4 regions of the Bradyrhizobium sp. STM 3557 genome follow, and region 2 is predicted to be linked to each of the others. Evidence: predicted binding sites of a transcription regulator. Region 2 holds the regulator's gene; each other region holds the start of a gene.

Evidence for each region. The regulator LexA, encoded in region 2, represses DNA repair genes until DNA is damaged. The targets are predictions, from matches to a motif close to TGTTCNNNNTGTGTTCNG.
Region 1: the regulator LexA is predicted to act here: its motif matches at 2,219-2,236, upstream of dinB (DNA polymerase IV).
Region 3: the regulator LexA is predicted to act here: its motif matches at 5,965-5,982, upstream of recA (recombinase RecA).
Region 4: the regulator LexA is predicted to act here: its motif matches at 3,784-3,801, upstream of P6U24_RS30015 (ATP-dependent Clp protease adaptor ClpS).

What each region holds. Positions count from the first base shown of each region.
Region 1 is NZ_CP120697.1:1,684,855-1,692,414, forward strand. It holds gene P6U24_RS07655 (aspartate/glutamate racemase family protein) at 1-171, shown strand, start outside; partial or broken gene otnK (3-oxo-tetronate kinase) at 179-1,048, shown strand; gene P6U24_RS07665 (nucleotide-binding domain containing protein) at 1,111-1,452, shown strand; gene P6U24_RS07670 (class II aldolase/adducin family protein) at 1,449-1,970, shown strand; gene dinB (DNA polymerase IV) at 2,294-3,535, shown strand; gene P6U24_RS07680 (FAD-binding domain) at 3,786-5,027, opposite strand; gene P6U24_RS07685 (class I SAM-dependent methyltransferase) at 5,608-6,402, shown strand; gene P6U24_RS07690 (sugar transferase) at 7,211-7,560, opposite strand, start outside.
Region 2 is NZ_CP120697.1:3,702,266-3,709,825, reverse strand. It holds gene rocD (ornithine--oxo-acid transaminase) at 1-201, opposite strand, end outside; gene P6U24_RS16810 (hypothetical protein) at 317-514, shown strand; gene pdhA (pyruvate dehydrogenase (acetyl-transferring) E1 component subunit alpha) at 806-1,870, shown strand; gene P6U24_RS16800 (alpha-ketoacid dehydrogenase subunit beta) at 1,863-2,843, shown strand; gene P6U24_RS16795 (dihydrolipoamide acetyltransferase family protein) at 2,864-3,964, shown strand; gene dinB (DNA polymerase IV) at 4,071-5,174, shown strand; gene lexA (transcriptional repressor LexA) at 5,458-6,156, shown strand; gene P6U24_RS16780 (hypothetical protein) at 6,577-7,026, shown strand; gene P6U24_RS16775 (hypothetical protein) at 7,260-7,442, shown strand; gene P6U24_RS16770 (glutathione S-transferase family protein) at 7,517-7,560, opposite strand, start outside.
Region 3 is NZ_CP120697.1:5,782,356-5,789,915, forward strand. It holds gene gcvT (glycine cleavage system aminomethyltransferase GcvT) at 1-118, shown strand, start outside; gene gcvH (glycine cleavage system protein GcvH) at 142-510, shown strand; gene gcvP (aminomethyl-transferring glycine dehydrogenase) at 697-3,570, shown strand; gene P6U24_RS26735 (DUF1835 domain-containing protein) at 3,575-4,621, opposite strand; gene recA (recombinase RecA) at 4,781-5,869, opposite strand; gene P6U24_RS26745 (hypothetical protein) at 6,987-7,250, shown strand; gene P6U24_RS26750 (ADP-ribosylation/crystallin J1) at 7,307-7,560, shown strand, end outside.
Region 4 is NZ_CP120697.1:6,478,533-6,486,092, forward strand. It holds gene fabF (beta-ketoacyl-ACP synthase II) at 1-717, shown strand, start outside; gene P6U24_RS30010 (AAA family ATPase) at 799-1,953, opposite strand; gene P6U24_RS30015 (ATP-dependent Clp protease adaptor ClpS) at 1,966-3,729, opposite strand; gene P6U24_RS30020 (phosphocholine-specific phospholipase C) at 3,989-6,112, opposite strand; gene P6U24_RS30025 (GMC family oxidoreductase) at 6,223-7,560, opposite strand, start outside.

The sequences.
Region 1 (7,560 bases), 2.0 Mb from region 2:
CGTCTTGTCGCCGAGAGCGCAGCAGCCCTGAAAGGGTTTGACGCGATCGTGCTCGCCCATTTTTCGACCTCGCGGGCGGCAAGTGCGGTCCGTGCGGTGACCACGACGCCCGTCTTCACCAGTCCGGACGCTGCAGTGAAGAAGATGCGGCGCCTGATCGCCAGCGCGTAGCCCGCCCATGCTGCTTGGAGTCATCGCAGACGATTTCACCGGCGCAAGCGACATCGCCAATACCCTGGCCAGGGGGATTCCCGGACAAGGTGGCTTGCGAACCACTCAGTTCCTGGGCGTGCCGGGCAGGCCGGCGCCGTCCGACGTTGAGGCTGGGGTAGTCTCGCTCAAAAGCCGGTCCAATCCGGCGAGCGAGGCGGTGGCGCAGTCGCTCGCGGCCTTGTCCTGGCTGCGGGATCAAGGTTGCCGGCAGTTCGTCTTCAAATACTGCTCGACCTTCGATTCGACGCCGGACGGAAACATCGGTCCGGTCGCCGAAGCTCTGGCCGATGCGCTCGGCGTCAAGGGCGTGATCGCCTGTCCTGCGTTCCCGACGATGGGCCGAACCGTCTATCGCGGCCACCTGTTCGTCGACGATCGGCTGCTGAGCGAATCGGGGCTCGAGAATCATCCGCTCAATCCGATGACGGACCCGGACATCCGCCGCTGGCTCGGGCGTCAATCCACAGCGCCGGTCGGGCTTGTCACCTGGCCCACGGTCCAGGCCGGCGTCGGTCCTTTGCGCGCCGCGCTTCAGCAAGCCGCCGAGCGGGGCGAGACGCTCGCGATCGTCGATGCGCTGAGCGATGCTGACCTGATCACGATCGGCCGGGCCAGCAGCGATGCGCGACTGTTGACGGGAGGTTCCGGCATCGCGCTGGGGCTGCCGGCCAATTTTCTTCACGACGGTCTGGCGACCGGCGGCGCCTCGGGCTTCGCAGGCGTCGACGGACCGGAGGCGATCCTTGCCGGGAGCTGCTCGCGCGCAACGCGGCAGCAGATCGAGATTCACGCAGCTTCCCATCCGACCTTGAACGTCTGCATCGAGGAAGTGCTGGCGGGCCGCACTGGGCCCGCGCAGGTGGTCGATTTCGTCCGCGCCCATCAGGGTCAGCGCCTCTGGTCTATTCCTCAGGCTCACCCGAGGACGTTGCCGGAGCTCAGCAACGTCATGGCCGGGGACACGTTGCGAAGGCGTTGGAACAGCTCTTTGCCGCCAGCGCGCGCTGCCTGGTGGAGAACGGCATCCGCCGCCTGGTGGTGGCCGGCGGAGAAACCTCCGGCGCCGTCGTGTCAGCGCTCGAGCTCGATGCGCTGACGATCGGACCGGAGATTGATCCCGGTGTCCCGGTCCTGTTGGCGGCCACGCCGCGGCCCCTGGCGCTGGCCCTGAAGTCCGGGAATTTCGGCGCGCCGGACTTCTTCGCCGAGGCGTTGCGGAAGCTCGCGGCAGCAGCATGAGCGAGGCCAGGCTCCGCGAGGACATCGCGCTGCTGTCGCGCTCCCTTTTCGAGCGCGGCTTTTCGGTCGGCTCGGCCGGAAACATCAGCGTCGCGGTTGAGGATAGCCTCGCGGTCACCCCGACGAATTCCTGTCTCGGCTTTCTCGATCCCGGCGGCATCTCGAAGATCGATCGTCACGGCCGGCACGTGTCCGGCGATCCGCCTTCGAAGGAGATATTTCTGCACCGCGCGTTCTACGAAACGCGACCCGGAACGGGTGCCGTGGTTCGCCTCCACTCCACGTTCGCAACCGCGATGTCTTGCCTTCCCGAGACCGATCCGAACGACTGCATTCCTCCGATCACGCCGTATGTCGTCATGCGTCACGCGTATGTCGTCATGCGCGTGGCCAAGTGCATCTGGTCCCTTACCTCCGTCCGGGACACGCGAAGGCCGGCAATCTCATCCGTGCGCTTGAGGGCGGCATGCGGCCGTTCTCCTTGCCAACCATGGCCGTCGTCGCCGGCAAGGATCTGAGATCGGCGGTCCATGCGGCCAGGAGCTCGAGGAGACGGCCAAGCTCGTCATGGTGCTTCGTGGCCCTCTCGTTCGACGGCTCGAGCAACACAAATCGACGAGCTCAAACGGGTGTTTGGGAATTAGCTGGCGAGGCGCCGTCGCAACCTGCGATCACTTGGTCGGCGGCTGCATCCAGCGGGTCAGGTCCTTGGAGCGGCTTTGGATTGGCGGACATGCTCAAATTCCAGGTTGACCAAGCTGCAGAATGTTCCTATTTTGTTCGATGCCATCGAGGTACTGTCCAAGCAGACCTCGGCCAAACTCACGGGTGAACGGTCGGGATGGCAACGACAGCCACCATCCTGCATGCTGACCTGGATGCCTTTTACGCTTCGGTTGAGCAACTGCTCGACCCTGCGTTACGCGGCAAACCAATCGCCGTCGGTGGCGGGGTTGTGCTTGCCGCTTCCTACGAAGCCAAGGCCTTTGGAGTTCGTAGCGGCATGCCGGGACGGCAGGCGCGAGAGCTGTGTCCACACCTCACCTTTGTCGATGGCCATTTCAAAGACTATCAGCGGCTGGGCGCTATCAAACTGATCAGCGATTTCACGCCCCTCGTCGAGCGGATTTCCATCGACGAGGCCTTTGCCGACGTTGCCGGCTGCGCCCATCTGTTCGGCATGCCGGCTGAGATTGCGACGGCAATCCGCTGGCGCGTGCGCACCGAGCTTGGCCTTCCGATCTCAGTAGGTGTTGCGCGCACCAAGCATCTGGCGAAAATCGCCTCGCAGGTGGCCAAGCCCGACGGGCTTGTAGTTGTGGATCCCGACACCGAACTGGAATTCCTTCACCAACTGCCCGTCGAACTGATGTGGGGGGTGGGTCCGGTCAGGAAGGCGGGCTTGGCAGCGATTGGCGTGCAGACAATCGGACAGCTCGCAAAAACACCGGGATGGTCGCTCGAGCGGCTACCCGGTCCCGCCGCACGTGAGAAACTCGCAGCGTTGGCATGGAATCGGGATCCGAGACAAATCAAGTCTCACCAGCGGGCTCGATCGGCAGGGGCGCAGTCAGCAATTGGCAAGAAGCCGGCCGAAGAGTGGGTTTATCGGCCCACTTTGTTTCACCTCGCGGACCGAATCGCCGCGCGGCTCCGGGCAAAGTCCAGGCCTGGTCGAACCGTGGCGGTCCGCGTTCGCTTCGCCAATCTGAACTCAGTCACTCGCTCGGTAACGCTCGATGCACCGATTTCCGCGACCCTAATCCTTGCTGAGGTCGCTAGCGATCTAGTGCGCGCTGTCCTTGCAGAACATCCTGATGAGAAGACCATCTCGCTCCTGGCGATTTCCGTGTCTCATCTTGAGGAACACTGGGATCTGGCGTTGGAGCTTCCGCTTGGACTGCAAGATGAACCCCGCCGTCCCGGCACCAAAATAGGGATGGCGCGATCGGCGGCCGACCGTGCCGTCGATAAGATCCGCGATCGCTTCGGATGGGATGCCATTGGATATGGCTCGGTGGCGCTTGGGATTTCTCGTTCCGTGCCCGATGACTTTCGTGAGCTCGCTGAGAAGGATCTGTAACCGTGCTCATGCTGCAAGCTTAGCGGAATGCGCTCCGTCCAGATGATCGGCGGTCCCCTCACGGCCTGCAAATCGAGATTGGATATATCGTAGTGCTTGGCTCTGAAAATTAAGAACTCCTCTCCCATTTTTCCGGGCAGCATCTCCATGCATGCCTGCTTCCGGGTAAAGGCCGGCGTTCGGAACGCGGGAAATTTGCTAATGCCCTCGAGGGGTGAACGGAGTAAGAAATTCGGAACGTCGATTGATGTTACCGCGCCTGGTCCTGAGCGCGAGCTTTTGTATCGGGCGAGACCCAAGCAATCGCGTTGGGCCAGCCGTACGCGGGAAGCTGCAGCTTGTCAGCTATGTCTCCGCCAATCGCGAGCCTGGCCAGACCAGGAATGGCAAAGGTTCTAACCACGAGATTGCGTACGAGAACTCCGAACTGCGTCTTTGGCGCAAAGGCGCCGGCAAAGCGTATAGCGCCGCGCTGCTTGGTCGCGATATAGTTCCGCAATATCGTCTCATATCGGCCGAACGCTTGCTTGTACCGGCCCTGCGAAGCCGCGAGTTCACCAGCCAGTACGTAGGCGGAGATCATCGCGAGTGCCGAGCCCTGTCCGGCCAGCAGCGATACGCAGAACGCGGCATCACCGACCAGCGCGATTCGACCGCGAGACCACTCCGGCATTCGAATCTGGCTCACGCTGTCAAAATAGAGCTCGCCAGCCTGTGCGAGCGCAGCGAGCATCTTGGAGCACTCCCATCCACCATTGCGATAGATGTCGCAAAGCATCGCCTTTTGGGCTTCTTGTGTGGCCGGCAGGTCAGCATCGGCGGCAAGAAATACAAGCAGGAACAGCGTACGATCGTCACGCATTGTAAAGCGTCCGACCATGCGACCGGGCTGGCCGTAGATCAGATACACGTCGTCGTCGCGTGGGCGATATCCTTGGGCCTCGAAGGCGGCGACGCGATAGCCGAGGTCGGTCTCGAACCGCGATTGAGGACCGAACGCAAGGTTGCGGACAGCAGAATGCAGGCCATCGGCACCGATAATACAATCGAACCGGCGATGACCTGTATGCTTCAGCTCGACTCTCACATCGCCCGTCTGCTGCTCGATTGCGATGATCTCGTCGCCGAAAAGGGTCTCCGTATGGCGCTCGATGCTTCGAAACACCAGTCGCGACAAATCGCTTCGCTGCAGCGTGACGTAACGCCCTCCCGTCAACTCGGAAAAGGCCTTGGTTCCAAAGCCGGCGAGGCGCCGACCGGCATCATCGACGATGCGCATTTCCTGCACATGGTAGCCAATGCGATTGATCTCGCCGATCAGCCCCATGCGCTCGGCGATGTCGTATCCAAGTCCCCAAAAATCGATGACATAGCCGCCGGCGCGCAAGGCAGGCGCTCGTTCGATCAGGGTTGGCTCAAATCCGGCTGCTTTTAACCAGAAGGCCAGCGTGGGTCCTGCAATCCCTGCTCCCGAGATCAAGATCGTTTTCATGAATCAAGAACGAGGTTCGCTGCGCCTTGTTCGAACGAGCCCGTCGATACGATTTGCTGAGATCCGCACGGCAACGAAGCCGACGAAAGTCCCTAGCTTCGGCACGGCACTTGCATCCGCTTCGCCAAGGATCATCTCATGCTCGGTATCCGTCGGCGACGTTGTCTTTGGTGTCATTCAGTATCGAAGCGCCGAAAGCACATCGAGCGAATGCCCGGTGACGCGGTGATCACGAGATTGCGGTGCTCGCACGGACTGAGTAGTCATCAAAGCCCCTTGCAGCGCCCTCCGGACCCGGCCATCATCGGCTTATGAATGAGCGGCACGGCCCCCTTGATCGAACGGGAACCGCCCAGGCACGCGCACGAAAGCGAGCCCGGCTCTGCATTGACCACCCGCTGTCACGTCAAGCGATTAGCGTGAGGCCGGATTCCGGTGATGATCAAGGTCGACAGCCCGTGTTAGCCCTCCTTGGTGCTGCGTTTGCGTACCCCCGAGCGGCCGGTTTGGATCTCGAAAAGCCGCGAGCCGGTGTGCAGCGTCTGCCACGATATGCAAGGCATTTTGTCCGGAGATCTCAGTGGGACTGTTACAATCTTTCTTCGCGCTCAACCGAAGGCTCTCACGAGCGATCACGCCCGACCATTTTCATGAGGCGAATGTCTTCGCGGCCTATCATAAGATCGGGGCCATCTTGTTATCCCATCCGGATACGAAGGTCGTGCTCGACGTCGGGGCAGGAAAACAATGGCATTTTCCTCAGCATTACAAGAGCTGGTACAGCATCAAGCTCATCGGGCTGGACATCGATGGCGCCGAAATGGCGGACAACGGACTTCTGGATGAGAAGATTCAATGCGATGCCGTCGAGAAAATTCCAATTCCGGCAGGTACTGTCGATCTTGTTATGGTCAGCTCTGGTATCGAGCACTTCAGCAACAATCAAAAGTTTCTAAGAAATGCGTTCGAGGTGTTGCGGCCCGGGGGGTATATGATAGCCCAGTTTCCGGGGCGGTATGCGCCATTTGCTGTTGCCAATAGGCTGCTGCCCAAATCGGCCTCAAAAAAGTTGCTTGCCACCTCGATGGGCGAGACAGCCGAGCATCTTGGATTTTCTGCGCATTATGACAGAACCAACTTTTCCGCCTTCCGCAAGATGGTGCAGGCCTCGGGCTTCAAGATCGTTTACCATCTGCCGGGCTACAACAGCAGCTCCTATCTCGAATTCTTTGTTCCATTCTACCTGGTCTCATATGCATACGACAGCATCATGCATGCCGTGGGCTTGAGAGACCTCGCAGCCTACAATCTCTGGGTGCTGAGGAAACCAGGGGTGAGTGATTTGCCAGAGTTCAAGCTTTACGCCTGGAAATAGCCGGTCCTTGGGGTGCTCAGCTACGGTCAGGGGCGACAGGAAAACTATCGCCCTTTCTCGGCCTCCCCAGGACGAGCCAGAGGCCGATCTTGGTCGTATGTGTTGGCAACAGGACGGCTCCTGAAAACACTCGCGGCGCCGACGGACCGTCTGACAGCGCTTGCAACAACGCGTATGAGCAAACCCACCAAATAGCCGCCCTGGAGAAGCGCTTCCGCAACGAGGATCGTGATCGCCGTAGCCTGGAGGTTTGCGCCACGGGATATCGAGAAGATGATCGCGGCGAAGGGCACGAGGACGATGATCGGCAGAAGCACTTTCCATCGGAATGCCAATCCAGCTGCAGTTCCCAGTGCTGCGAGCCCAATGGCGAAATGCATCATGTTGATGCCCCCAAGCGGCGGCATGCATTTTTGTTTTGGACGGGGAAAAGATCGGGGCCCAAATTCTGATCTGCTCTAAAGGTAAGCATTTGTCGGGAAAAGACCTGGTGATGTTTCTTGCCTGCGGGATCCCCGCCGGACAGTCCTGGAAGCAATCGGACATTAGGATGGCTTGCCTCGACTTGAAAATGGCGGTGCAGCAGTATCCACGAAATTCCAACCGCAGCGAGCGGTCCTGGGGCGCAAACAACGTCAGGTTGATAATATAGCATGATCGTCGATCGATTCGCGATGGCTCAGCGCGAGATCGGCGATTTTACGGGCCTTACGGCATTGGATCACAGGAGCGACCGACCCGGCGTCGGACGAGGCACGCGCCGCACCGAGGCCAGCATGTCGGCTTTGCCCCGTTATCGACTACCACTTCAATAGGCCGTATTCGAGAAACAGACCGCTGGAATCGTTGCCATAATGATCTTGGCATCGAGAAGGAGTGACCAGTGGTGCGCATAGTAGCTGTCGAGCACGACACGCCGTTGGAAGGTGGTAGTGCTGCGGCCGCTGACCTGCCAAAGCCCGGTGATGCCTGGACGACACGCATAGTAGGCGTTGATGGCGTCGGAATATCGGCTCAGTTCTTCTTCCGTGACCGGGCGCGGTCCTACGATGCTCATATCGCCCTTGAGGACGTTGAACAGCTGCGGCAGTTCATCCAGACTGGATTTCCGCAACAAGGCCCCGATCAGGGTCACGCGGGGATCCTTGCGCAGCTTTC
Region 2 (7,560 bases):
AACCATAGCCGCCAGAATCTTCGGATGGCAGTGGCCCTGGTTCACTGCCGAATAGGCCGAGAGACAATCGAGATAACGATTGCCTTGCGTATCCCACACCCAGACGCCCTCGCCGCGCGACAGAACGACACCGAGCGGTTCGTAGTTCCTGGCGCCAAACTGCGCTTCCGTCGCGATGAAATCAGCGGCCGATCGACCCATATTCTCGTCAACTCCCATTGTCGCAAACTTGCATCAACCGGTTCTCCATTCACGCAGATAATGACGAGGGCTTCAGTCTGTGAGCAGCGGCGCAATTTCTCGAACAAATAATTCCATGCGGCTCGAGAAAAAACGGGCAACGGCTTTGGAGCTAAGCCTTCGCGTGCAAGGATTGGAGGAGCTGAAGCAAGCAATAGAACCGGAGCCTGCATTCAGCTTCGACGTCCTCAAATTGCGCCGATGTCTTCGGGATCAATTCTATCAGTTCTCAGCCATTCTGCCCATCGAGCCCAACCTGCTGCGTGGCGAGTAAGATGCGGCGCAGGCGACCGGCCGCTGCATTCCGGACACGGCAATTTCGATGGCCATCTGATACCAATCGCCCGCGGGTGAAGTCACCAGGCTTCAGTCCGAGTGCCTTCCATGGCGGCTCTGTTTCCGCGATCAGAGGGGATGTCCCACAGACCTGCAGTGCGGCAACGCTCGATGCAGCCGGCCGTGCTATTGCAAGGCGCGGGCGCAGGCACCAAATGAACATTCGTGGGAGGCAGAATCGCTCCGGAGAGAGAGCGTGGCCAGTCGAAGAACACATCAAGAGCTCCCCGTGATCGCGCGCTTCGAAGTGCGCCAGCGCAACTACCTTGCGCCAGACGGCTCGATAAACCGCGCCCTTCCCGCCTTCGCATCCGATGCCAAGCTGCTCATTGACCTGTATCGGGCCATGGTGCTCCTGCGCGTCTTTGACCGAAAAGCTGTCGCATTGCAGCGTACTGGCCGGCTTGGAACATATGCCGTTTCGCTCGGCCAGGAGGCAGTGTCGGTCGGGATAGCCAGTGCGATGCGGGAGGAGGACGTGCTGCTGCCCTCCTATCGCGACAATGGCGCGCTGATCTGGCGTGGCGTCAAGCTGGAGGAGATTCTGCTGTTCTGGGGCGGCGACGAGCGAGGCAATCACTTCTCCGGACCAGTCCACGATTTCCCATTCTGCGTTCCGGTCGGATCTCAGGCGCCGCACACCGCTGGCGTTGCCTATGCCTTGAAGCTGCGCAAGGAACCACGTGTCGCCGTCTGCATGTTCGGTGATGGTGCGACGTCGAAAGGCGACGTCTACGAAGCCATGAATTTTGCCGGTGTGCACAAGTTGCCGGTCGTGTTCGTCGCCGTCAACAATCAATGGGCCATATCGGTCCCGCTATCGCTGCAGACCAGTTGCGAAACATTGGCGCAGAAAGCCATTGCCGCGGGATTCAGCGGCGAACAGGTGGATGGAAGCGACGTGCTGGCGATGCGGGCCGCGGCTGAAGAGGCTATTGCTGCAGCCCGCGACGGCAAAGGCCCCCGCTTCATTGAGGCGGTGACGTACAGGCTCGGTGATCATACGACCTCCGATGATGCATCACGCTATCGTTCGGCCGAAGAAGTCCAGGCGCATTGGAAGGAGGAGCCTGTCACGCGCTTAAGGTCATATCTCGTCAACCAAAAAATGTGGAGCAAGTCGGACGAGGAGCAGCTCGCCGCCGAGTGCCATGAGCGCGTCGAGGCGGCGGCCGAACGCTACCTGGCAACGCCACCGCGCCGACCCGCAACCATGTTCGATCACCTCTATGCCGATTTGCCCGAGGCCTATGCCGCGCAGCGCCGCGAACTCGTGGGAGACGACAATGGCTGAGGTGACGTTGGTCGAAGCCATCAATCTGGCGCTCGCTCGCGCGATGGAGGATGATGCTGGCGTGGTCGTGCTCGGCGAGGACGTCGGTGTCAATGGCGGCGTTTTCCGCGCGACGGCGGGCTTGCAAAAGCGCTTTGGATCGGAGCGCGTGCTGGATACGCCGCTTGCCGAACTCTTGATCAGCGGGCTCTGCGTCGGCATGGCAGCGCAAGGATTGCGGCCGGTTGGCGAGATCCAGTTCATGGGATTTCTTTATCCCTGCCTTGATCAGCTGGTGAACCACGCATCCCGCATGCGCAACCGCACCCAGGGACGGCTCTCCTGTCCCATGGTTCTGCGCACCCCACACGGAGCCGGCATTCGTGCGCCCGAGCATCACTCTGAAAGCACCGAGGCGATGCTGGCCCATATTCCCGGTCTGCGTGTCGTCATGCCGTCTTCGCCGGAACGCGCCTACGGGCTTCTCCTCGCAGCGATCCGCGACCCCGATCCAGTCGTATTTCTGGAGCCGACACGCCTCTACCGCTCGGCCAAAGGCGAGGTGGAGGACAATGGCGAAGCCCTGCCTCTGGATCGCGCCTTTGTGCTGCGGGACGGTCGCGACCTCACTTTGATCAGTTGGGGTGCGGCGCTGAAGGAGACCATGGCCGCTGCCGACACGCTGTCTACCGAAGGCATCTCCGCCGACGTCATCGATCTCGCGACTCTAAGACCTTATGATGAAGAAGCCGTGCTCGGTTCGGTCGCAAAGACCGGACGCTGCATCATCGTGCACGAGGCCGCGCGCACCGGCGGATTCGGAGCCGAGATTGCGGCTACGATCGCAGAACACAGCCTGTCCTCGCTGCTTGCACCTGTGACGCGCGTCACCGGCTACGATACGATCGTCCCGATGGCGCGTCTTGAGCAGTACTATATGCCATCGGTCGAACGCATCGTGACCGCGGCGCGCAAGGTGTGTCAGTTCAGCTAGACCTCGACGGACTTCGCCCCATGCGCCAATTCATGCTGCCGGATCTCGGAGAAGGTCTTGAAGAGGCGGAGATCGTAACCTGGTACGTCAACGAGGGCGATCATGTCGTCACCGATCAGCCGCTTCTCTCCGTCGAAACCGACAAAGCGGTCGTTGAGATACCATCGCCCTCGAGCGGGCGCATCGCGCACCTGTTCGGCGGCAAGGGAGACATGGTGAAGGTCGGCACGCCCCTGGTCGAATTTGCCGAAGGCGCCGAGCAAGACACAGGCACGATCGTCGGCGAGCTGGGTCGCGGCGAGCATCCGCAGCCGACGGGAATTCACTCCGCGCGGCCAGGCGGCCAGGAATCTCGGGCGTTTCCGGCGGTACGCGCACTCGCGCGCAAGCTGAACGTGGCCCTTGAGCTCATCGAAGGCACGGGACCCGACGGTACGATCACGCGCGCCGATGTCGAAAGGGCCGCGAAGGGGATGGCCCAGACCGGTCGCGCCGAACCCCTGCGCGGCATGCGCCGCACGATGGCCCAGCGTATGACGGCAGCCCATGCGCAAATCGTCCCCGCCACCGTAACCGATGAAGCCGACATCGACGATTGGCCGACGGGCGAGGACGTGACAATCCGCCTGGTACGGGCCATCGCGGCCGCCTGCAAGGCACAACCCACGCTCAATGCCTGGTATGATTCCCGCACAGGAGAACGCCGCCTGATCGCCCGAATCGATCTCGGCATCGCCGTCGATACCGAGGGCGGCCTGATCGTTCCTGTCTTGCGTAATGTCGCAGAGCGGAGCGTATCGGACCTGCGGGCTGGCCTCGACCGCCTGCGCGCTGACGCAATCGCGCGCTCGATACCCCCGGAAGAGCTACGTGGTGCGACCATTACGCTGTCGAATTTCGGGATGATCGGCGGCCGGTTTGCCAATCTGATCATCGTGCCGCCGCAAGCGGCAATCATCGGAGCGGGTCGGATCTCACAGCGGGCAGTCGCGTATCGGGGCCAGCCTGCGGTGAGGCGCATGCTGCCCTTGTCGCTCACCTTTGACCATCGCATCGTGACCGGTGGCGAAGCTGCTCGCTTCCTGGTCGCGCTCAAATCGGATCTCGAGCTGATGTCTTGAACCACCTGCCTGCCATGTCCTGAAGAGAACTCGAAGAGACGCGGCAAGACCGACGAGGTGCAGGCATGGCGGCGACTTGCGTTACGGACTCTTGTATAGTCCGCGCATGGCCGAACCCGATCCAGAGCGAGGTGCCTCGGCGGCGCCTCATCGCAAGATCATCCATATCGACATGGATGCGTTCTACGCGTCGGTGGAACAGCGAGACAACCCGGAGCTTCGAGGAAAGCCGGTCGCGGTGGGCGGCTCGGCGGAACGAGGCGCTGTGGCCGCTGCGAGCTACGAAGCCCGGAGGTTCGGCGTGCGTTCGGCGATGCCGTCGGTCACCGCGAAGCGACAGTGTCCGGACCTGATATTCGTGAAGCCGCGCTTCGAGGTCTACAAGGAGATCAGCCGGCAGATCCGCCACATCTTTGCCGAGCATACGGCAATTATCGAGCCGTTGTCGCTCGACGAGGCCTATCTCGATGTCACGGAGAACCTACAAGGCATCCCGCTGGCCAGGGACATCGCGCTGCGGATCCGCGAGAAGATCAAGGCCGAGACCGGCCTCAATGCCTCGGCCGGCATTTCCTACAACAAGTTTCTGGCGAAGCTTGCCTCCGATCACCGAAAGCCAAACGGACAGTTCGTCATCTCTCCCGAAATGGGTCCGGCCTTCGTCGAATCGCTACCTGTCGGCAAATTCCACGGCATCGGCCCGGCGACGAGCGCGAAGATGAACCAGCTTGGTATCTTCACGGGCCTGGACATGCGCAAACAGGCGCTGGAGTTCATGTGCGCCAACTTTGGCAAGGCCGGAGCCTACTACTATTGGATCTCGCGCGCCGTCGACGAACGGCCAGTCCGCGCCAACCGAATCCGGAAATCGGTCGGTGCGGAAAACACATTCCGGACCGATCTTGCCGAACTCGACGCCATGATCGCAGAGCTCGAGCCGCTGATCGACAAGGTGTGGCGCCACTGCGAGTCAGTCGGCAGTCGGGGGCGAACCGTGACGCTGAAGATCAAGTTCGCGGACTTCGAGATCATCACGCGCAGCCGATCCGTTTCTACGGCTGTCGCGGACCGTGACGATCTCGCACGCCTGGCAATCGGTCTGCTGGAGAATGCCATGCCCCTTCCGAAGGCGGTGCGCCTGCTGGGAGTATCTTTGTCTTCCCTGCTGGGCGAGAACGACACGGACCCGCAACTGGATTTCAGTATTTGACGGAAAGCCGCTCTTGGTTTCACAAGAAGGGGGAACACGGAAGCCTTGTGCTGGCCGCCGAACCGTCGTCGATTTTTGCCGGGCCAGATAGACCCGGTTTTCCTGCGCTCGATATCGTCAAAACCGGGCGGATTCACCCCAAATTAATGATTGCGGAACACATATCGAACATATAGTGTCCGTTCATGATTTGTTTCGAGTATCTTGCGGTAACGCAATTCCGGACCTTCGCAAGCGACCAGTCGCGGAGCTCGGACGACATCAACCTGGGGACTTCATCGAGATGCTGACGCGCAAACAGTACGAACTCCTGCGGTTCATCAACGAGCGGCTCAAGGAAGCCGGCGTGCCGCCGTCATTCGACGAGATGAAGGATGCGCTCGACCTGCGCTCGAAGTCCGGCATCCATCGCCTCATCACCGCACTCGAGGAGCGCGGCTTCATTCGCCGCCTGCCCAATCGCGCCCGCGCGATCGAGGTGATCAAGCTGCCCGAGCTGTCGCAGGCCGCAGGCAACCGGCGCGGCTTCACGCCCTCGGTGATCGAAGGCAATCTCGGCAAGGTGCGCACCTCCACGCCCGCGCTGGATGACGGCGAGCGGCCGGTCGCCGTTCCGGTGATGGGCCGGATCGCCGCCGGTACGCCGATCGAGGCGCTGCAGACGCGCAGCCACACGATCAGCGTGCCGGCCGACATGCTCGGCAATGGCGAGCACTATGCACTCGAGGTGCGCGGCGATTCGATGGTCGATGCCGGCATCCTCGACGGCGACATGGCCTTGATCCAGCGCAACGAGAGCGCCGATACCGGCGACATCGTGGTCGCGCTGATCGACGACGAGGAGGCCACCTTGAAGCGCTTCCGCCGCCGCGGCGCGTCGATCGCGCTCGAGCCGGCCAACACCGCTTATGAAGTCCGTATCCTGCCGCCCAACCGGGTTAAGATCCAGGGCAAGCTGGTCGGGCTGTATCGCAAGTACTAATCCCTGCGGCGGACTTGCCGTTTGCGTGCAGGCGCAGCGCGCCCCGGTGCAAACGTCAGATCCAAAGCCGGACGGGTACGATAGACTGACGAGTGCTGCTGCGTTGCCGAAGTTCGCCGGAGTTGGTCTCTCGCGGGGCTGATGCGAACTTGCTGAAACGGGGGCCTCGTTACGCCGGCCCGCGAACAGGCGGCCGTGTCGGACTGATGCTGCGTGCCGAAGGTATTTGGCGGCAGAGTGATTTTGTGCGCTCGCTTTGCCGTAGGTTAAAGCTCAAACGCTTGTGATCGAGCTAGCCTATGGTCAGCGCAGAATTGCCGTGAACGACGCGCTAGGATTACGATCGATGTCCACTCTGATAGAGGCCTGCGCCTTTCCGGGGGGAGCGCGGGTCGGCTATCTCGAACGAGGAGCGATCCGATGTGTGACTATAGCCTGCATGCTGTTGCGTCCCGCCCGGCGAAGGTGGGTGAAACGCTGATGTCGACGACGTTCCGCGGCACGTCGACCCGTGGCTTCGCGTCCGAGAGCGAGCCCGGTGTCGCGGTTTGCATGCTTCCCGGAACGGAATTGGCATTCGAGGACGACGTCAAATATGACAGCCGTTGGTTCTGGACCAAGACGGTCCGTTCGCGCGTCGCCAAGTTCAACACGCTCGAGCGCCATGTCCCGGATCGTCATCACGACGCGATCGAATTCGCCGACGGCACCCGCGTGCTGGTGACGCAACTCCGCGAAGGCCAGCGCGTCACAGTGCTGCAGCTCCCGGTGACGGGAAAGCCCGCCGACCGCAAGTCCGACGTCCCGGCTGCGACCGCCGCCGCGACCCAAACGACGACGACACCAATAAGGCCGATATCGATAACTTAAACATAGAGGCGCCCACGCTTGATGGGCCCACGTTCAGCCCTCGGCGGAAATGATGAGGTCGCCGAGGGGGAGAGCGTGTTGTGGCCGATGAGATTGCTCCGAAAAGCATTTCGCAGATCACTGCTCCGCGGGGGCTAGGTCCCAAGCTTGGTTCGCAACAGCCTGCAGGGCCCAAGATCGTTGGAAAGATCACTTGGCAGAAGGCCGGGCGCGTGGTCGAGCCCGGCCGCTACATGCATCGGTTCGGCTGGCTCACGGTGACCGCCGAGGATCTCGCGATCTGGCGCCAATATCCTCAGGCCGAGTTCACGATGCTGCAGCTTCCGAAGTCGCACCAAGATGCTCCGGCGGAGGACGCCCTGTCGGACCTCGACGAGTATCATCTGGGCACCTTCGAGCTGCCACGTACTGGCTGATAGCTCGTCTTGATGCCAATCGGCCGCGCTGTGTTTCAGGCGGCAGGCCGGTCATGGCGCATGCGGCGACGTAATCAAGCAATCGAGATATTCTCCTTGGCCAGCACGCGCTGCACGG
Region 3 (7,560 bases), 2.1 Mb from region 2:
CTATTTGCCGACCGCGCTGGCGGTCGTCGGCACACAGGTTTTCGCCGATGTGCGCGGCCAGCGGCTGCCGCTGCGCGTCGCCGCCATGCCGTTCGTTCCCAACACTTACAAACGCTGAATTTGCAAACGCTGAGGATGTCCATGACCACCACGCTCTACACATCAGACCATGAATGGCTCAGCATCGATGGCGATGTCGCCACCATCGGGATCACGGATTACGCACAGGCGCAGCTCGGCGATGTCGTGTTTGTGGAGTTGCCCAAGGTCGGCCGCACCCTGGCCAAAGCGGAAGCCGCCGCCGTGGTCGAGTCGGTGAAGGCAGCCTCCGACGTCTATGCGCCGATCTCCGGCGAAGTCATCGAGGTCAATCAGGCCATCGTCGACGAGCCGGCACTGGTCAACACCGACGCGGCCGGCAAGGCCTGGTTCTTCAAGATGAAGATCACGGACAAGAGCGAGCTCGGCGGGCTGATGGATGAGGCCGCCTACAAGGCGCACACCGCGTGATGCGATGAGAATGAACGCCGTCATGCCCCGCGCAGGCGGGGCATCCAGTAGCCGCAGGCGCCAGCGCTTGAACCGAGATGCCGCCGCGTACCGGATCGTCCGCCTTAGCCTGTCATCGGGCTCGCCGAAGGCGAGACCCGTTGGCGGACGATGACACCGAATTTGAATGATCCAGCGAGGCCCCCAATGAACGCGCCGTTCAAACCGATCGATGACGCCGCCACCAGCTTCGTCCGCCGCCATATCGGCCCTGCCCCGCGCGATGTCGCCGCGATGCTGGAGACGGTGGGCGCGAAAAGCCTGTCGGAGCTGGTCAGCCAGACGATGCCGGCAGCCATCCGCCAGGCGGCCCCGCTCGATCTTGGGCCTGCCTTGAGCGAGACCGAGGCGCTCGGCCACATGCGTGAGCTCGCCGCGCAGAATCGGGTGTTCACCTCGCTGATCGGCCAGGGCTATTCCGGCACCATCATGCCGGCTGTCATCCAGCGCAACGTCCTGGAGAACCCGGCCTGGTACACGGCGTATACGCCCTATCAGCCCGAGATCAGTCAGGGCCGGCTCGAGGCGCTGTTCAACTTCCAGACCATGATCTGCGATTTGACCGGGCTCGACGTCGCCAACGCCTCGCTGCTCGATGAAGGCACGGCGGCCGCGGAAGCGATGGCGCTCGCGGAGCGCTCGGCCAAGGCCAAGACCAAGGCGTTCTTGGTCGACAGGAACGTGCATCCGCAGACGCTCGCCGTGCTGCGTACCCGCGCCAAGCCGCTCGGCTGGAGCCTGATCGTCGGCGATCCCGCAACCGATCTCGATGCCGCCGATGTGTTCGGCGGCCTCCTGCAATACCCCGACACGACCGGGCGCTTGAGCGATCCGCGCGCCGCGATTGCCAAGCTGCACGACAAAGGCGCGCTCGCGATCCTCGCCGCCGATCTGCTGGCGCTGACCCTGATCGCCTCGCCGGGCGAGCTCGGCGCCGACATCGCGATCGGCTCGGCGCAGCGTTTTGGCGTGCCGATGGGCTATGGCGGCCCGCACGCGGCCTACATGGCCGTGCGCGATGCGCTGAAGCGATCGCTGCCCGGACGCATCGTCGGCCTCTCGGTCGATTCACGTGGCGCGCCCGCGTATCGCCTGGCGCTGCAGACCCGCGAGCAGCATATCCGTCGCGAGAAGGCGACGTCCAACATCTGCACCGCGCAGGTGCTGCTTGCTGTCATTGCCGCCATGTATGCGGTCTATCACGGTCCCGAAGGGCTCACGACGATCGCGCGCAACGTGCATCGTCGCGCCGCCGTGCTGGCCGCGGGTCTGCGCAAGCTCGGCTTCGCACCGGCCAGCGAGACCTTTTTCGACACCGTGTCGGTCGACGCCGGCGCCAGACGCGAGGACATCATCGCGCGGGCGCTCGCGGAGAAGATCAATCTCGGCCGCGGTGACCAGTGCTTGCGGATCGCGCTGGACGAGACCACGACGCCCGAGACCGTCGAGGCGGTGTGGCGCGCCTTCGGTGGCAAGCTCGCTTACGCGGCGGTGGAGACGGAAGCGCGCGAGGCGCTGCCATCTGAGCTGAAGCGGCAGAGCCGCTTCCTGACCCATCCGGTATTCCACGCGCATCGCTCGGAGACCGAGATGTTGCGCTATTTGCGCAAGCTCGCCGACCGTGATCTCGCGCTCGATCGCGCCATGATCCCGCTGGGATCCTGCACCATGAAGCTGAACGGGACCACCGAGATGATCCCCCTGACCTGGCCGGAATTTTCCTCGCTGCACCCGTTCGTGCCGCGCGACCAGGCCGCCGGCTATCATGCGATGTTCCGCAAGCTCGAGGACTGGCTGTGCAGGATCTCCGGTTATGACGCGGTGTCGCTGCAGCCGAATTCGGGCGCGCAGGGAGAATATGCCGGGCTGCTGGCGATCGAGGCCTATCATGCGGCGCGCGGGCAGGGCCATCGCAAGGTGTGCCTGATCCCCTCCTCCGCTCACGGCACCAATCCGGCGTCGGCCCAGATGGTCGGCATGGAGGTCGTGGTGGTCGCCTGCGATTCGCGCGGCGATGTCGATGTCGCCGACCTCAAGGCCAAGGCCGAGAAGCACGCCGACCGGCTCGCCGCAATCATGATCACCTATCCCTCGACGCATGGCGTGTTCGAGGAGCATATCGGCGAGATCTGCGAGATCGTGCATGCGCATGGCGGCCAGGTCTATCTCGACGGCGCCAATCTGAATGCGCAGGTTGGTCTCGCCAGGCCCGGCGACTACGGCGCTGATGTCAGCCACTTCAACCTGCACAAGACCTTCTGCATTCCGCATGGCGGCGGTGGCCCCGGCATGGGCCCGATCGGGGTGAAGGCGCATCTTGCGCCCTATCTGCCCGGCCATCCGTTGACGGATGACGGCGTGGCGCATGCCATCGGCCCGGTCTCGGCGGCTCCCTTCGGCTCCGCCTCGATCCTGACCATCTCCTACATCTACATGCTGCTGATGGGTGGCGACGGCCTCAAGCAGGCGACCGAGATCGCGATCCTCAATGCGAACTACATCGCAGCGCGACTGGAAGCGCACTACCCTGTGCTCTATCGCAACGTCCGCGGCCGTGTCGCCCATGAATGCATCGTCGATCCGCGCCCGCTGAAGCAGACGAGTGGCGTCACGGTCGACGACATCGCCAAGCGGCTGATCGACTACGGCTTCCATGCGCCGACCATGAGCTTCCCGGTGCCCGGCACCCTGATGATCGAACCGACCGAGTCGGAATCGAAGGCGGAGCTGGACCGCTTCTGCGATGCCATGATCGCGATCCGCAAGGAGATCGCCGAGGTCGAGCAAGGCCGCTTCAAGATCGAGGCCTCGCCGCTGCGCCATGCCCCGCACACCGTGCACGACATCGCCGACGACGATTGGTCTCGCGCCTATCGCCGCAGCGAAGGCTGCTTCCCGGCGGGCTCCTCGCGATCAGACAAATATTGGTGCCCCGTGGGTCGCGTCGACAATGTCTACGGAGACCGCAACCTGGTCTGCTCCTGCCCGCCGATGGCGGACTACGCGCAGGCGGCGGAGTAGCTCATCACGCATGTTCGATCGAGCGCCACGGCTCGCGGCACTCGATCACATCAGGCGCTTCAGAATCAGGCGCGATCAGCACCGTGCCCCAACGCCAGAGATTGGCGTTGGTCAATTCGGTGCCGCCCCACCAGCGGTGTATTGGATTGTGCCGGCTGAAATCCTCCTTGCCGGCGAGGATGGCCTTGCCGAGCGGCGTCAGCGACAGCGTACTTGCCTGGTAGCGATCGAACCGCTCGGGGTTGTCGTGCAGTTCGAGCGTGAACGGCCCTTCGGCAAGGCCGGCGATGGCTGGCACCGGCGCCAGGGCCAGACCATCCAGCAAGGCGCCTGCCTCCCAATAGTCGTACACACGCCTTTGAAAGCGCTCGCGAGCGTGGGGAAACAGATCGAATGGCTGTCGGTAGCCCGCCGACAGCAATTCGAGCATCCGCAGCTCCGACGCGCCAAGCCCCGTCATCGCGCCGGGCAGCTCCTCGAGCATCTCCTGTACGCAGCGGGGAAGCTGCGGCAGCGCGCTGAGATCCTGCTTCAACAGATCGAACCAAGCTTGCGGGGTCGGCGCCCGGAATGCCCGCCACGCCAGACCGGCAACATCGAGATGTTCACGCGTGAGCTGAACGCCGACAAACGTCCAGGTGGCGAGTTGTTTCGGCAGCGCGTCAAACAACGGCGTGTCGACGTACCGCAACACGATCTTCGTCGCCAATTCCGGAAAATCGCGCAAGGCGTCCAGCAGCCAGATCAGAACCAGCTGATCGTTCGGACGGTTGTCAATCCACAGCTCGACACGCTCGCAGCGCTCGACGATCTCGAGGAAACTTTGCCTCCGTCCCCCGATCGCGGCGATATTGCGATGAGAGACGTGATCCAGCCAATGCCATCCCTTCCGTTGCATTGTCCTGGGCGCGAGATAGGCCGACAGCTCTGCATGCGACGGTAGTGGTCCCCAAGCGAATCGATGGAGAATTGGGACCACAAGGTCGGCAAGACCACTTCGCCGAAGCGCGCCAGCGGCGGAATCGTCAGCCGTCAAGATCAACCGCGTCATGCTTTCCCCTCCGGAAGACTGGCACTCTCGCCCATCGAAATTCGCGGCGGAGTCTGCCCGAAAGGCACCGAGGATTTCGGCCCTGCATAGGCACGCGCAAACAGGCACTCTGGACGCCCGCAAGTCAACGTCCAGGCGCGCCCGCTATCGTCGTAAGGCTTATTCTTCGGCCGGCTCTTCGCCGTCGGCATCGCGCTCGGCGGCGCCGGCCAGGATTTGCTCGGCGATCAGGCCGGAGTTCTGGCGGATCGCGGTCTCGATCTTGGCGGTCATGTCGGGATTGGCACGCAGGAAGGCCTTTGAGTTCTCGCGCCCCTGCCCAAGCCGCTGGCTGTCATAGGAGAACCAGGCACCGGACTTCTCGACGATCCCAGCCTTGACGCCGAGATCGAGGATCTCGCCCATCTTGGAGACGCCCTCACCATACATGATGTCGAACTCGACCTGCTTGAACGGCGGCGCCAGCTTGTTCTTCACCACTTTGACGCGGGTGGTGTTGCCGATCACCTCGTCGCGCTCCTTGATCGCACCGATGCGGCGGATGTCGAGACGGACCGAGGCGTAGAACTTCAGCGCGTTGCCGCCCGTCGTCGTCTCGGGCGAGCCGTACATCACACCGATCTTCATGCGGATCTGGTTGATGAAGATCACCATCGTGTTCGACTTGTTGATCGAAGCGGTCAGCTTGCGCAGAGCTTGGCTCATCAACCGCGCCTGCAGGCCGGGCAGCGACTCGCCCATCTCGCCTTCGAGCTCGGCCTTCGGCACCAGCGCAGCGACCGAGTCCACCACCAGCACATCGACCGCGCCCGAGCGCACCAGCGTGTCGCAGATCTCCAGCGCCTGCTCGCCGGTGTCAGGCTGCGAGATCAGGAGTTCGTCGATGTTGACGCCAAGCTTGCGGGCATAGACGGGATCGAGCGCGTGCTCGGCGTCGATGAAGGCGCAGATGCCGCCCTTCTTTTGCGCTTCCGCCACGGTATGCAGCGCCAGCGTGGTCTTGCCTGAGGATTCCGGCCCGTAGATCTCGACGATGCGGCCTTTCGGCAGGCCGCCGACGCCGAGCGCGATGTCGAGCCCAAGCGATCCGGTCGACACCGTCTCGATGTCCATCGAGCGGTCGTTCTTGCCGAGCTTCATCACCGAGCCCTTGCCGAACTGGCGCTCGATCTGGGACAGGGCTGCGGACAGCGCCTTACTCTTATCCATGGAAGAACCTTCGACGATGCGCAGGGCGGTGGCGGACATAGGCGCTCCTTATGGCGGGGATTCGCGTGACGGACAAACGGTTAACGAGAACGGGGCCGATCAATCTTGGGGAGCAATGTACCCGATCTGTTCCACGTTCGCAATATGTTCTTTACGCAATCGGAGGTACAGTTCTTATGAGCCCCGATGTCCTAAGTTGATCTGAGGAGTGTCCTCATTCGATTTTGACGCTAGATTGGTTCCCGTTGACGACTGATCTTCAGCTTGAACAATTTTGGGGTAGATCATGAAATCACTTTTCAAAGTCACCTTGGCTCTGATCATTTTAGCCTCTTCGGTGTCGACGCACGCACAGACACAGGGCCCTGCAAAGAAACCGGGCGCTCAGAAAACTCAGCAAAGAATGCATGACGGCTGCCACAGCAGGGCGGCCATGATGTCTGGCAAACCTTGCCGCTGAAGGCGGTTGACCTTTAGAGATTGCGAGAGGCCGCCTCAGTTGGCGGCCTCTTTCTTTGGGCGAAGCGCCTATGTGCACGCGTGCGCGCCATGCGGACGGCGAGCGGGATCACGCCGAGCGACACGATGACAATGACGAGCGAGAGCCAGCCCACTCGACGGTCCCAGGCGACCGGGCATCGTAACACGCCTCCGACAAGCCCGCCGATCCTGCGGGAAAGAGATCCTGCGGAAAAGAAGAATGTGCCGGCCTTATGCGCGGCCACATTCGGCCATCGCCAGCACATCAGACTTGGATTGACTCCCGTCCGGGTTCCTTCAGATTGTATCGCGAGAAAATTCAACACACGCAAACGGGGTGGGAGGAAGCATGAGGACGCGCGTCTTGGTGTCGGCCGTGGCCTGCGGTCTGGCGTTGTCGTTGGGCGGGTGTTTTGAGGGGCCTGCCGGCCCGCCGGGCACGAAGGGCGAGCAAGGCCCGGCAGGGCCTGCCGGCATTGCAGGTCCGATAGGACCGGAAGGAAAGCAGGGCCCCGCAGGACCGGAAGGAAAGCAGGGTCCCCCCGGCCCCGAAGGCAAGCAAGGCCTCGCGGGCGCGCAAGGCGCGCCGGGAGCACAAGGTCCCGCCGGTCCCCCTGGCCCCCCTGGCCCTGCCGGTCCGCCTGGCCCGCCCGGCCCCGCCGGCAAGGACGCCAGCGTGTCCGATGCTGCCGCGCTGTCCACGGCCACCGCGCCGATCCGTTTCATCACCCAGTCCAACGGGCCCGGCGGCCAGGTCTGCAAGCTCAAATGCGCCGAGGGTGAACTCATCATGGCGGCGGTCTGCAACAATCACCGGCCGCCACAGAGCGCCGCGACTGGGGGCGAGATCATCGCAAGCTATGTCGGACCTGACGCCGCGACCTGCACCTCGCAGGCACCGATGGAGGACGCCTGCGCGGCGATCTGCGTAAAGCCATAGGCAGGTCATTCACGGCTGTGCAGCAGCGCATCGCTGCTGCTCAGCCGAGTGCTTCAATGCTCTCCATTCCGCTATCAGGACGCGTGCAGCAGGAAGCGACCATCTCTCTGTGGCGGCCCGTCGGCCCAACCGAGCTCGCGCTGATTCGCGAGAGTGGCATGAGGGCGTTTCCGCCGCGACTGCCTGATCAGCCGATCTTCTATCCGGTGCTGAGCGAGGATTACGCCGTGACGATCGCACGGGATTGGAATGTCCCCGCCAGCGGCGCCGGTTATGTGACGCGCTTTCAGGTGAAGCAGAGATTCCTTGC
Region 4 (7,560 bases), 2.8 Mb from region 2:
ATGATCAGAACCGGTGATGTCGACGTTGCGATCTGCGGCGGCGCGGAGGCCTGCATCGATCTGGTCAGCCTGGGCGGCTTTGCCGCGGCGCGTGCGCTGTCGAGCCGTTATAACGATCAGCCGGCGCAGGCCTCGCGCCCGTTCGATCGCGACCGCGACGGCTTCGTCATGGGCGAAGGCGCGGGCATCCTCGTGATCGAGGCGCTGGAGCACGCGCTGGCGCGCGGCGCGGTGCCGATCGCCGAGATCGCGGGCTACGGCACCACCGCCGACGCCTATCACATGACGTCGGGCCCGCCGGATGGCGAAGGCGCGAGGCGCGCGATGGAGATTGCGCTGCGACAGGCTCGGCTCGGGCCGGACGATCTGCAGCATCTCAATGCGCATGCGACGTCGACACCGGCCGGCGACGAGGGCGAGCTCGCCGCGATCGGCGCCCTGTTCGGCCGCGGCCGCGGCATTGCAGTGAGCGCCACGAAGTCCGCGACCGGGCACCTGCTGGGCGCCGCCGGCGGCCTGGAAGCGATCTTCACCGTCCTCGCACTGCGCGACCAGATCGCCCCGCCGACGCTCAACCTCGACAATCCCGATCCCGGTGCCGAGGGCATCGACATCGTGGCGGGCGCAGCACGGCCGATGGCGATGGCGCATGCCGTCTCGAACGGCTTCGGCTTCGGCGGCGTCAATGCCAGCGTGATCTTCAGCCGGATCGGCTAGAACGCCCCGCTGCAGACGCTCGCGTTGTAGCGGCCGGCCGCACGACATGCCGACGCGGCCGTCTCGCGCTGCGCGCGAGACCTACTCATCCTCGTCTTCGTCATCGTCGGCGAACTCGCCTGACAATTTCAGGCCCTCGATGCCGGTGGCGCCGGCCGACTTGATGACACGTCGCGCCCGCTTGCCGGCTTCTTCCAGCAGGTGCCCGGCGAGCTCTTCGGAATGCGTGACGATCCAGATCCGGCTGCGTCCGGCTGCGGATGCGATCAGGCGGGCGAGCGGCGCCAGTAGCGACGGATGCAGGCTAGCTTCCGGCTCGTTCAGCGCGATCAGCGGCGGCAGCCGGTAGCCCATCAGCGCGCCGAGCAGGCAGAGATATTTGAGTGTGCCGTCCGACAGCTCGTGGGCGGCGAAGGGACGGGGCATGTCGGGAAAGCGCAGGCTCATCTGGCACAGACTGCCCTTCTCGCCCGCAGCGAGCCGCGCGCCCGGAAAGGCGTCGTCGATCGCAGCGTCGAGAGCCGTCGTATCCTCACGAATGACCGACAGCGTTGCCAGCACGGCTGCGAGATCGTGGCCATCCGACGACAGCGTCGGCGTCGTGATGGCGTGGGAGGGCTGGCGGATCGGCGAGCCGGCATCGGTGCGGAAATCGTGATAGAGCCGCCATCCCAAGAGCTCGCGCCTGACGGCCTCGAGCTCGGGATAGCGGGCACCGTCGCGAAACGCGGCGAGCGCAGTCTCCGATGACAGCACCGCGAATTCGTGGCTTTCCCTTTTGCCCTTGTCCTTGCGCAGCATGACCGCCGGGCCGTTGCGCTCCATCATCACGACGTCGCGGCCGCCGCTGCGGATGGTCAGACGCTCGGCCTTGACCAGGGGCTCGAGGACAAACGCGGCCTCGGTCGGCTGCCGCACGCCGACCTCGATCTCGTAGGAATGCGGCAGCCCGACCTCGAGGCCATATTCCAGCTCATCGAACACGGCCTTAAGCACCAGCCGCACCGGCTTGCGATCGGTGCGGGGGCCTGCCCAGAGCACGGAGTTGAGCCCGCGCTCCTCCGCGATCGCGCGCGTGATGGTGCCGTCGGCCGCTGCGCGCAGCAGCGCCAGCGCCTTGTAGAGGTTGGTCTTGCCGACGCCGTTGGCGCCGACGAAGATGCTGAGCTGCTCGACCGGAAGCCAGAGCTTCCGGACCGAGCGATAGTTCTTGATGCTGACGGCAGAGAGCGGCATGCGGTGATCCGGTCAGCAGCTCGCGGCAGCGCGCATCGATCCCCCATTGGCGCCGCCGAGCAGTCGAACGTTCAGCGTGCCGCCGGTGAACAGCATGTCATCCAAGGCTTCCGCGAGGTCCGCGGAGCTGACCCTCCCGCCATCGCCACGCATGACGTTCGACTGCGCCACGCGACGCATCAGCTCCTTGATGAAGGCGGCGCTGACGCCTGCGGTGCGCGCCACTGCTTCCGCCACCAACCTGTCCGTCAGCACCAACCCTCCGCCATAGAGGCGAACCAGCTTCTCGCGGCCGATGTCATCGGGCAGCGGCACCTCGATGGCCTGGTCGATGCGTCCCGGCCGGCCGGCCAGCGCGCCCTCGAGCTGCTCCGGCCGGTTGGTGGTCAACACGAACAGGATGTCGGCGTTGTCCTTCAGGCCATCCATCTCGTTGAGCAACGCATTGAGCAGGGACTCCTCGCAGGGACCGTCCATGTCCTCACGATCCCGCGCGATCAGATCGACGTCCTCGATCACCACCATGGTCGGCTGCAGCAGCCGCGCCAACGCCATGTAGTGCGACAGCAAACCCATCTGGCCGGCCGTGATGACGAGCGAGGTGTGTCCTGGAAGATTGGCGGCGAGGTATTTGATCGTATGCGTCTTGCCGGTGCCCGGCGGCCCGTACAGCAGAATGCCCTTGCGCGTGGATTGCCCTAGTTGTCGCAGCCTCTCGCGGCTCTCGATGAAGCGGATCACGTTACGATCGAGCAGCTTCAGGGTCGGCTCGGGCAGGATGACCTCGTCGCGGTGGACCTGCCGTAACCGGTGGACCATGATGCCTCTCGAGCGCCCGCGATAATCGGTGCTCCCTTCGAGCGACAGGACCTTGCCGCGATAGGATCGCGCAGCGTTGATCGCAGCTTCGAGCTCCGCGAAGCAACGCTGCACCAAGCCAACGCCGTCTTCACCGGCCGGCACCGCGATCTCCACGCAGATGCCGGTCTCCTCGCCATACTCGCGGTGGCCCGAGAGCACGACCGCGTAGCGCAGGTCACCCGCACGATTGAGCCACAGGCCGTTGTTGAGGCACTTGATCGGGCTGTCTTCCCCGATATCGAGATCCTGGAATTGCGCCGCGGAGATCGCCACGGCGCGCTGTCCCTCCTTGGTCAGGCCGGCATAGGTGAGCGTTTCATAGCGATGCTCCTCGTACAGCCCGAAGAAGCGCAGCGGCGCGGCCGAGAACAAGCGGTCGAGCGCGACCTGCAGATCGGCGCGCATATGTCCGGGAAACCGCCGTGAGGTGGTGACGATCTCATCCTGCCTGTGTCCCGCAAAATGCCAGGCGATCGCCTCGTGCGCATATTTGAACGTCCGGCTGCGCGCGGCGCTCGACATGCGATCGGCCGCGGTCAGCACACACGGCCCGCAAATCAGCGCATGCTCTCCCCTGACAAGATCCTGCTCGTCCGCCGGCTCCCCGCACATGGCACAGCAAGGCTCGTCCCTTCCGATCGCGGCCCCGAGTTGTTCGGCCGTGACGCGCAGGCGATGGCCGGCTTCTTCTATCTGTCGCTGCGCGGTTGTGAGCATCGCATCGGCGACGGCTGGCGCGTAGATGCCGCACACAGCCCTGCCCTGCTTTTCGATCGTGGCCGCAAAGGCAGTCGCCTCTGCCTCCGAACGACCGAAGATGGAGCGGACGAGATCGACGACGAAGTCAAACGGGGTGTCATCGTCATTGTAGATGATAATCTGAGCGTCACTGACGCCGGCCGGCACATCGCGCATGAAGAAACCTCTTTGGTGCTAATAATCGTCGGTAGCATGCTATGGTCATGTCGCAAGAACAAATAGAGAACAAAATGACACACTCAGTAACCGTCGTTAACCGGCAGTGACGAGACCTTTGTCGTTCGTCGCGGAGATCGCGCGCTGCGTCGGAGGCCGATAGCCGGGCACGAACGAAAACGCCCGGGATCTGCTCCCGGGCGTTGCACCTCTCACTCAATCATTCGCAATCAGTGGACGGCCTTATGTCGTCGCGGACTTATGTCGTCGCTGACTTGGCCATGGCCGGATCGCTCACGGACGGGCGGCCGCTCTCGACGTGACCGGCGAGTTGCCAGTTGAAGCCAGGATCACTGTCCACCGTCACGGTCAGGTCGTACCAGCCATGCGTCGCCAGCAGCGGCTGCAACATCTTGTAAGTCTGGCCGTGTTGCAGGCGGTGCTTCTGGGTTTGGCCGCTGTAATTGTCGGCGATCGTCACCACGCAAGGAGCGCCGTTGTTGGTGAGCGCCACCGCCAGCAACAGCGAATCGAGAGCATCGCAGACGTGGACCGTATCGACATCCACGCGTGCGACATTGGCCGCAATGCCGCCGCCCTTGAAGTGACGGAAGAAACCATTGGGTCCATAGACCGACAGATCATACTGGCCGGCGCTGGCGGCAAGATCCCACGAGCCCTGCAGCGACTTGCCGGCCTCGACCGTGTAGCTCCACGGCCCGGTCGCGGTGTTGCCGGAGCGGACGTGGAAGCAGGCGCCCGCCTGCCCGACATTGGCGAAGCGAATGGCGAACTTGTTGTGCGCCGGATCGGCCTCGCCGTCGACGCGCAGATCGTAGGGCAGCGGGCGCGCCGGACGCATTCCCTGCTCCTGCACCGGCATCACCTGCTTCGCCGGCGGCACCGGATGATAGTTGTCATAACGGATGCCGGAGGCGAGGTCGCTCGCCGGCGGCTTGTAGCCGACCGTGGCCGGCAGCGGCGAGAGGCCTTCATTGGGCGAGGTGAAGTTGAAGGCCGAGGTCAGGTCGCCGCAGACCGCGCGGCGCCAGGCCGGGATGTTGCTCTCGAACAGGCCGGGCGCGGTGCGATGGAAGCGCTTTTCGATGAACCGGATCACCGAGGTGTGGTCGAACACTTCCGAGCAGACGAAGCCGCCGCGCGACCAGGGCGAGACGACCAGCATCGGCACACGAACGCCAAGGCCGTAAGGCCCTGCGACATGGCTGCCGTCTCCGGCGAACAGGTCGCTCGACACGTCGACGGTGGACTGGCCAAAGGCCGCCGACGGAGCGGGATATGGCCCGACCACGTGGTCGAAGAAGCCGCCGCCTTCGTCGTAGTTGATGAGGAGAACAGTCTTGCTCCACAGGTCCGGATTGGAGGTCAGGATGTCCAGCACCTTGGAGATGTACCAGGCGCCGGGACCGGGCAGCCAGTTCGGGTGCTCGCTGAACGCCTCTGGTGCCGCGATCCACGACACCTGCGGCAGCGTGCCGTTGCGGACATCGTTGCGCAGCATGTCGAAGAGGTTCTCGAAGCTGCCGCCATTGGCGATGTTGGTGCCGCGCAGCGCCTTCTCATAGAGCGGGCTGCCTGCCTGCGAATTCTGGTACTGGTGGAAATAGAGCAGCGAATTGTCGCCGAAATTGCCCATCCAGGGATTTTCGGTCCAGCCCCAGGAACCGCTCGCGGTCAGGCCGACACCGATGTCCTGATAGACTTTCCAGCTGATGCCGGCCTTCTCCAGCCGCTCCGGGAATGTCGTCCAGTCGTAGCCGGCCTCGGCATTGGTGATGACAGGACCGCCGCCTTTGCCGTCATTGCCATCCCAACCGGTCCACAGATAATAGCGGTTCGGATCGGTCGGGCCCATGACCGAGCAGAAATAGGAATCGCACACCGTGAAGGCGTCTGCCAGCGCGTAGTGCCAGGGCAGATCCCGCCGGTCCATGTGGGTCATGGTCGTGGTGCCCTTGTTGGCGATCCACTGGTCGTACTTGCCGTTGTTCCAGGCCTTCTGGCCGTCGTTCCAGCCGTGGGCGACGTCTTCCACATAGACGTTCGCGGCATTGTCGACGCGGAACGGCATCACGGAGGCGGCGCCATTCGGCTGCTGCCAGACCGGATTGCCGTTGGGCAGCTTGACGGCGCGCGGATCGTTGAAGCCGCGGACGCCGCGCAGACTGCCGAAATAATGATCGAAGGCGCGGTTCTCCTGCATCAGAACCACGATGTGCTTGACGTCCTCGATCCCGCCCTGGCGGTTGAAGGCCGGGATCGCGTGCGCGCGTTCGATGCTCGAGGTGAGCGCGGCCGTGGCGGCGGATGCGCCGAGCAATGCTAAAAACTCGCGACGATCGCGACGAATATCGTTCGACAACTCATTCACTCCCCAAGTGATGGCATGTCGAGCGTGACTAGGTGCGCGCGGTAACAGGGACATGACCGCGCGATTAAATCTTGATGGCGATTATGGCATCACGCGGCTGCTCATGCCGACGCGATATTCGCACCGGCAAGCTGCTTGCCCATGATCAGGTCGCTGCCCTTGTCGCCGATCATCAGGGTCGAGGCGTTGAGATTGGCCGAGATCATGCGCGGCATCACCGAGGCGTCGATCACGCGCAGGCCTTGCAGGCCGTGAACGCGAAGCTGGTCGTCGACAACAGCCCAGGTGCTGTCTGCCGGCCCCATCCGGCAGGTGCAGCCGGGATGGAAAGTGGTGGTGCCGCGCTGGGTTGCAGCGGCAAGAAACTCGTCGTCGCTCTGGACTTTCGGCCCCGGGAAATCCTCATAGGCGAGATAAGGCGCAAGCGGTGCGGAGTGCATGATCCTACGCGCCAGCTTCATGCCGGCGACCACGACGCGGCGGTCAAGCTCGGCGGCGAGATAATTGGTCTGGATGATCGGCGGGGCGAACGGATCGGCGGAGCGGATGCGGACGTAGCCGCGGCTCTCGGGCCGCTGCTGCCAGGAGGCGATCGTCATGCCCGGCTCATCCTCGAGCTGGCCCTGCACGCCTTCCTTGTAGCTCGCCGGCGTGAATGTGAGCTGCAGATCAGAGCTCTCGGCCGTCTCGCCGGAATGCCAGAAGCAGTAGACCATGGTGGGCGACAGCGACAGCACGCCGCGGCGTGTCGTCGCCCATTTCAGCGCCTCGCCCCACAGGCTTAAGCCCCGCGCGAGTTCGTTGACGGTCTTGATGTTCTTCACGCGGCCGACCGAGCGCGGCGCATAGTGATCCTGCAGACCTTCGCCGACGCTTGCGAGCGCATGGCGCACCTCGATGCCGTGCTCGCGGAGCAGCTCCGGGTTGCCCACGCCGGACAGTTGCAGCAATTGCGGCGAGTTGTAGGCGCCGCCGGACAGGATCACCTCCTTGCGCGCACGGACCTCGATCGGCACGCCGCCACGCCCGCCCTTGGCATAGCGCACACCGACCGCGCGCTTGCCCTCGATGACGATCTGCGTCGCATGCGCATGGGTGCGCACCTCGACATTCGGCCTCCGGCTCGCGAGGCGCAGGAACGCGGTCGCCGACGAGACGCGCCGGCCGTTCTGGATTGTGCGCTGGACGTAGGAGACGCCCTCCTGGATCGCGCCGTTGTAATCGGGGTTGCGCGGAATACCGATGCTGACCGCGCCATCCATGAAGGCCTCGCACAGCGTGTCCTTCCATTCCATGGTGGTGACGGTGAGGCTGCCCTCGCGGCCGCGATAGGCGTCCTCGCCGAAGCCGATCCGCTTCTCCATCCGCTTGAAGTACGGCAGCACGTCCGAATAGCTCCAGCCGCGATTGCCCATCTGCGCCCAGGTGTCGAAATCCTG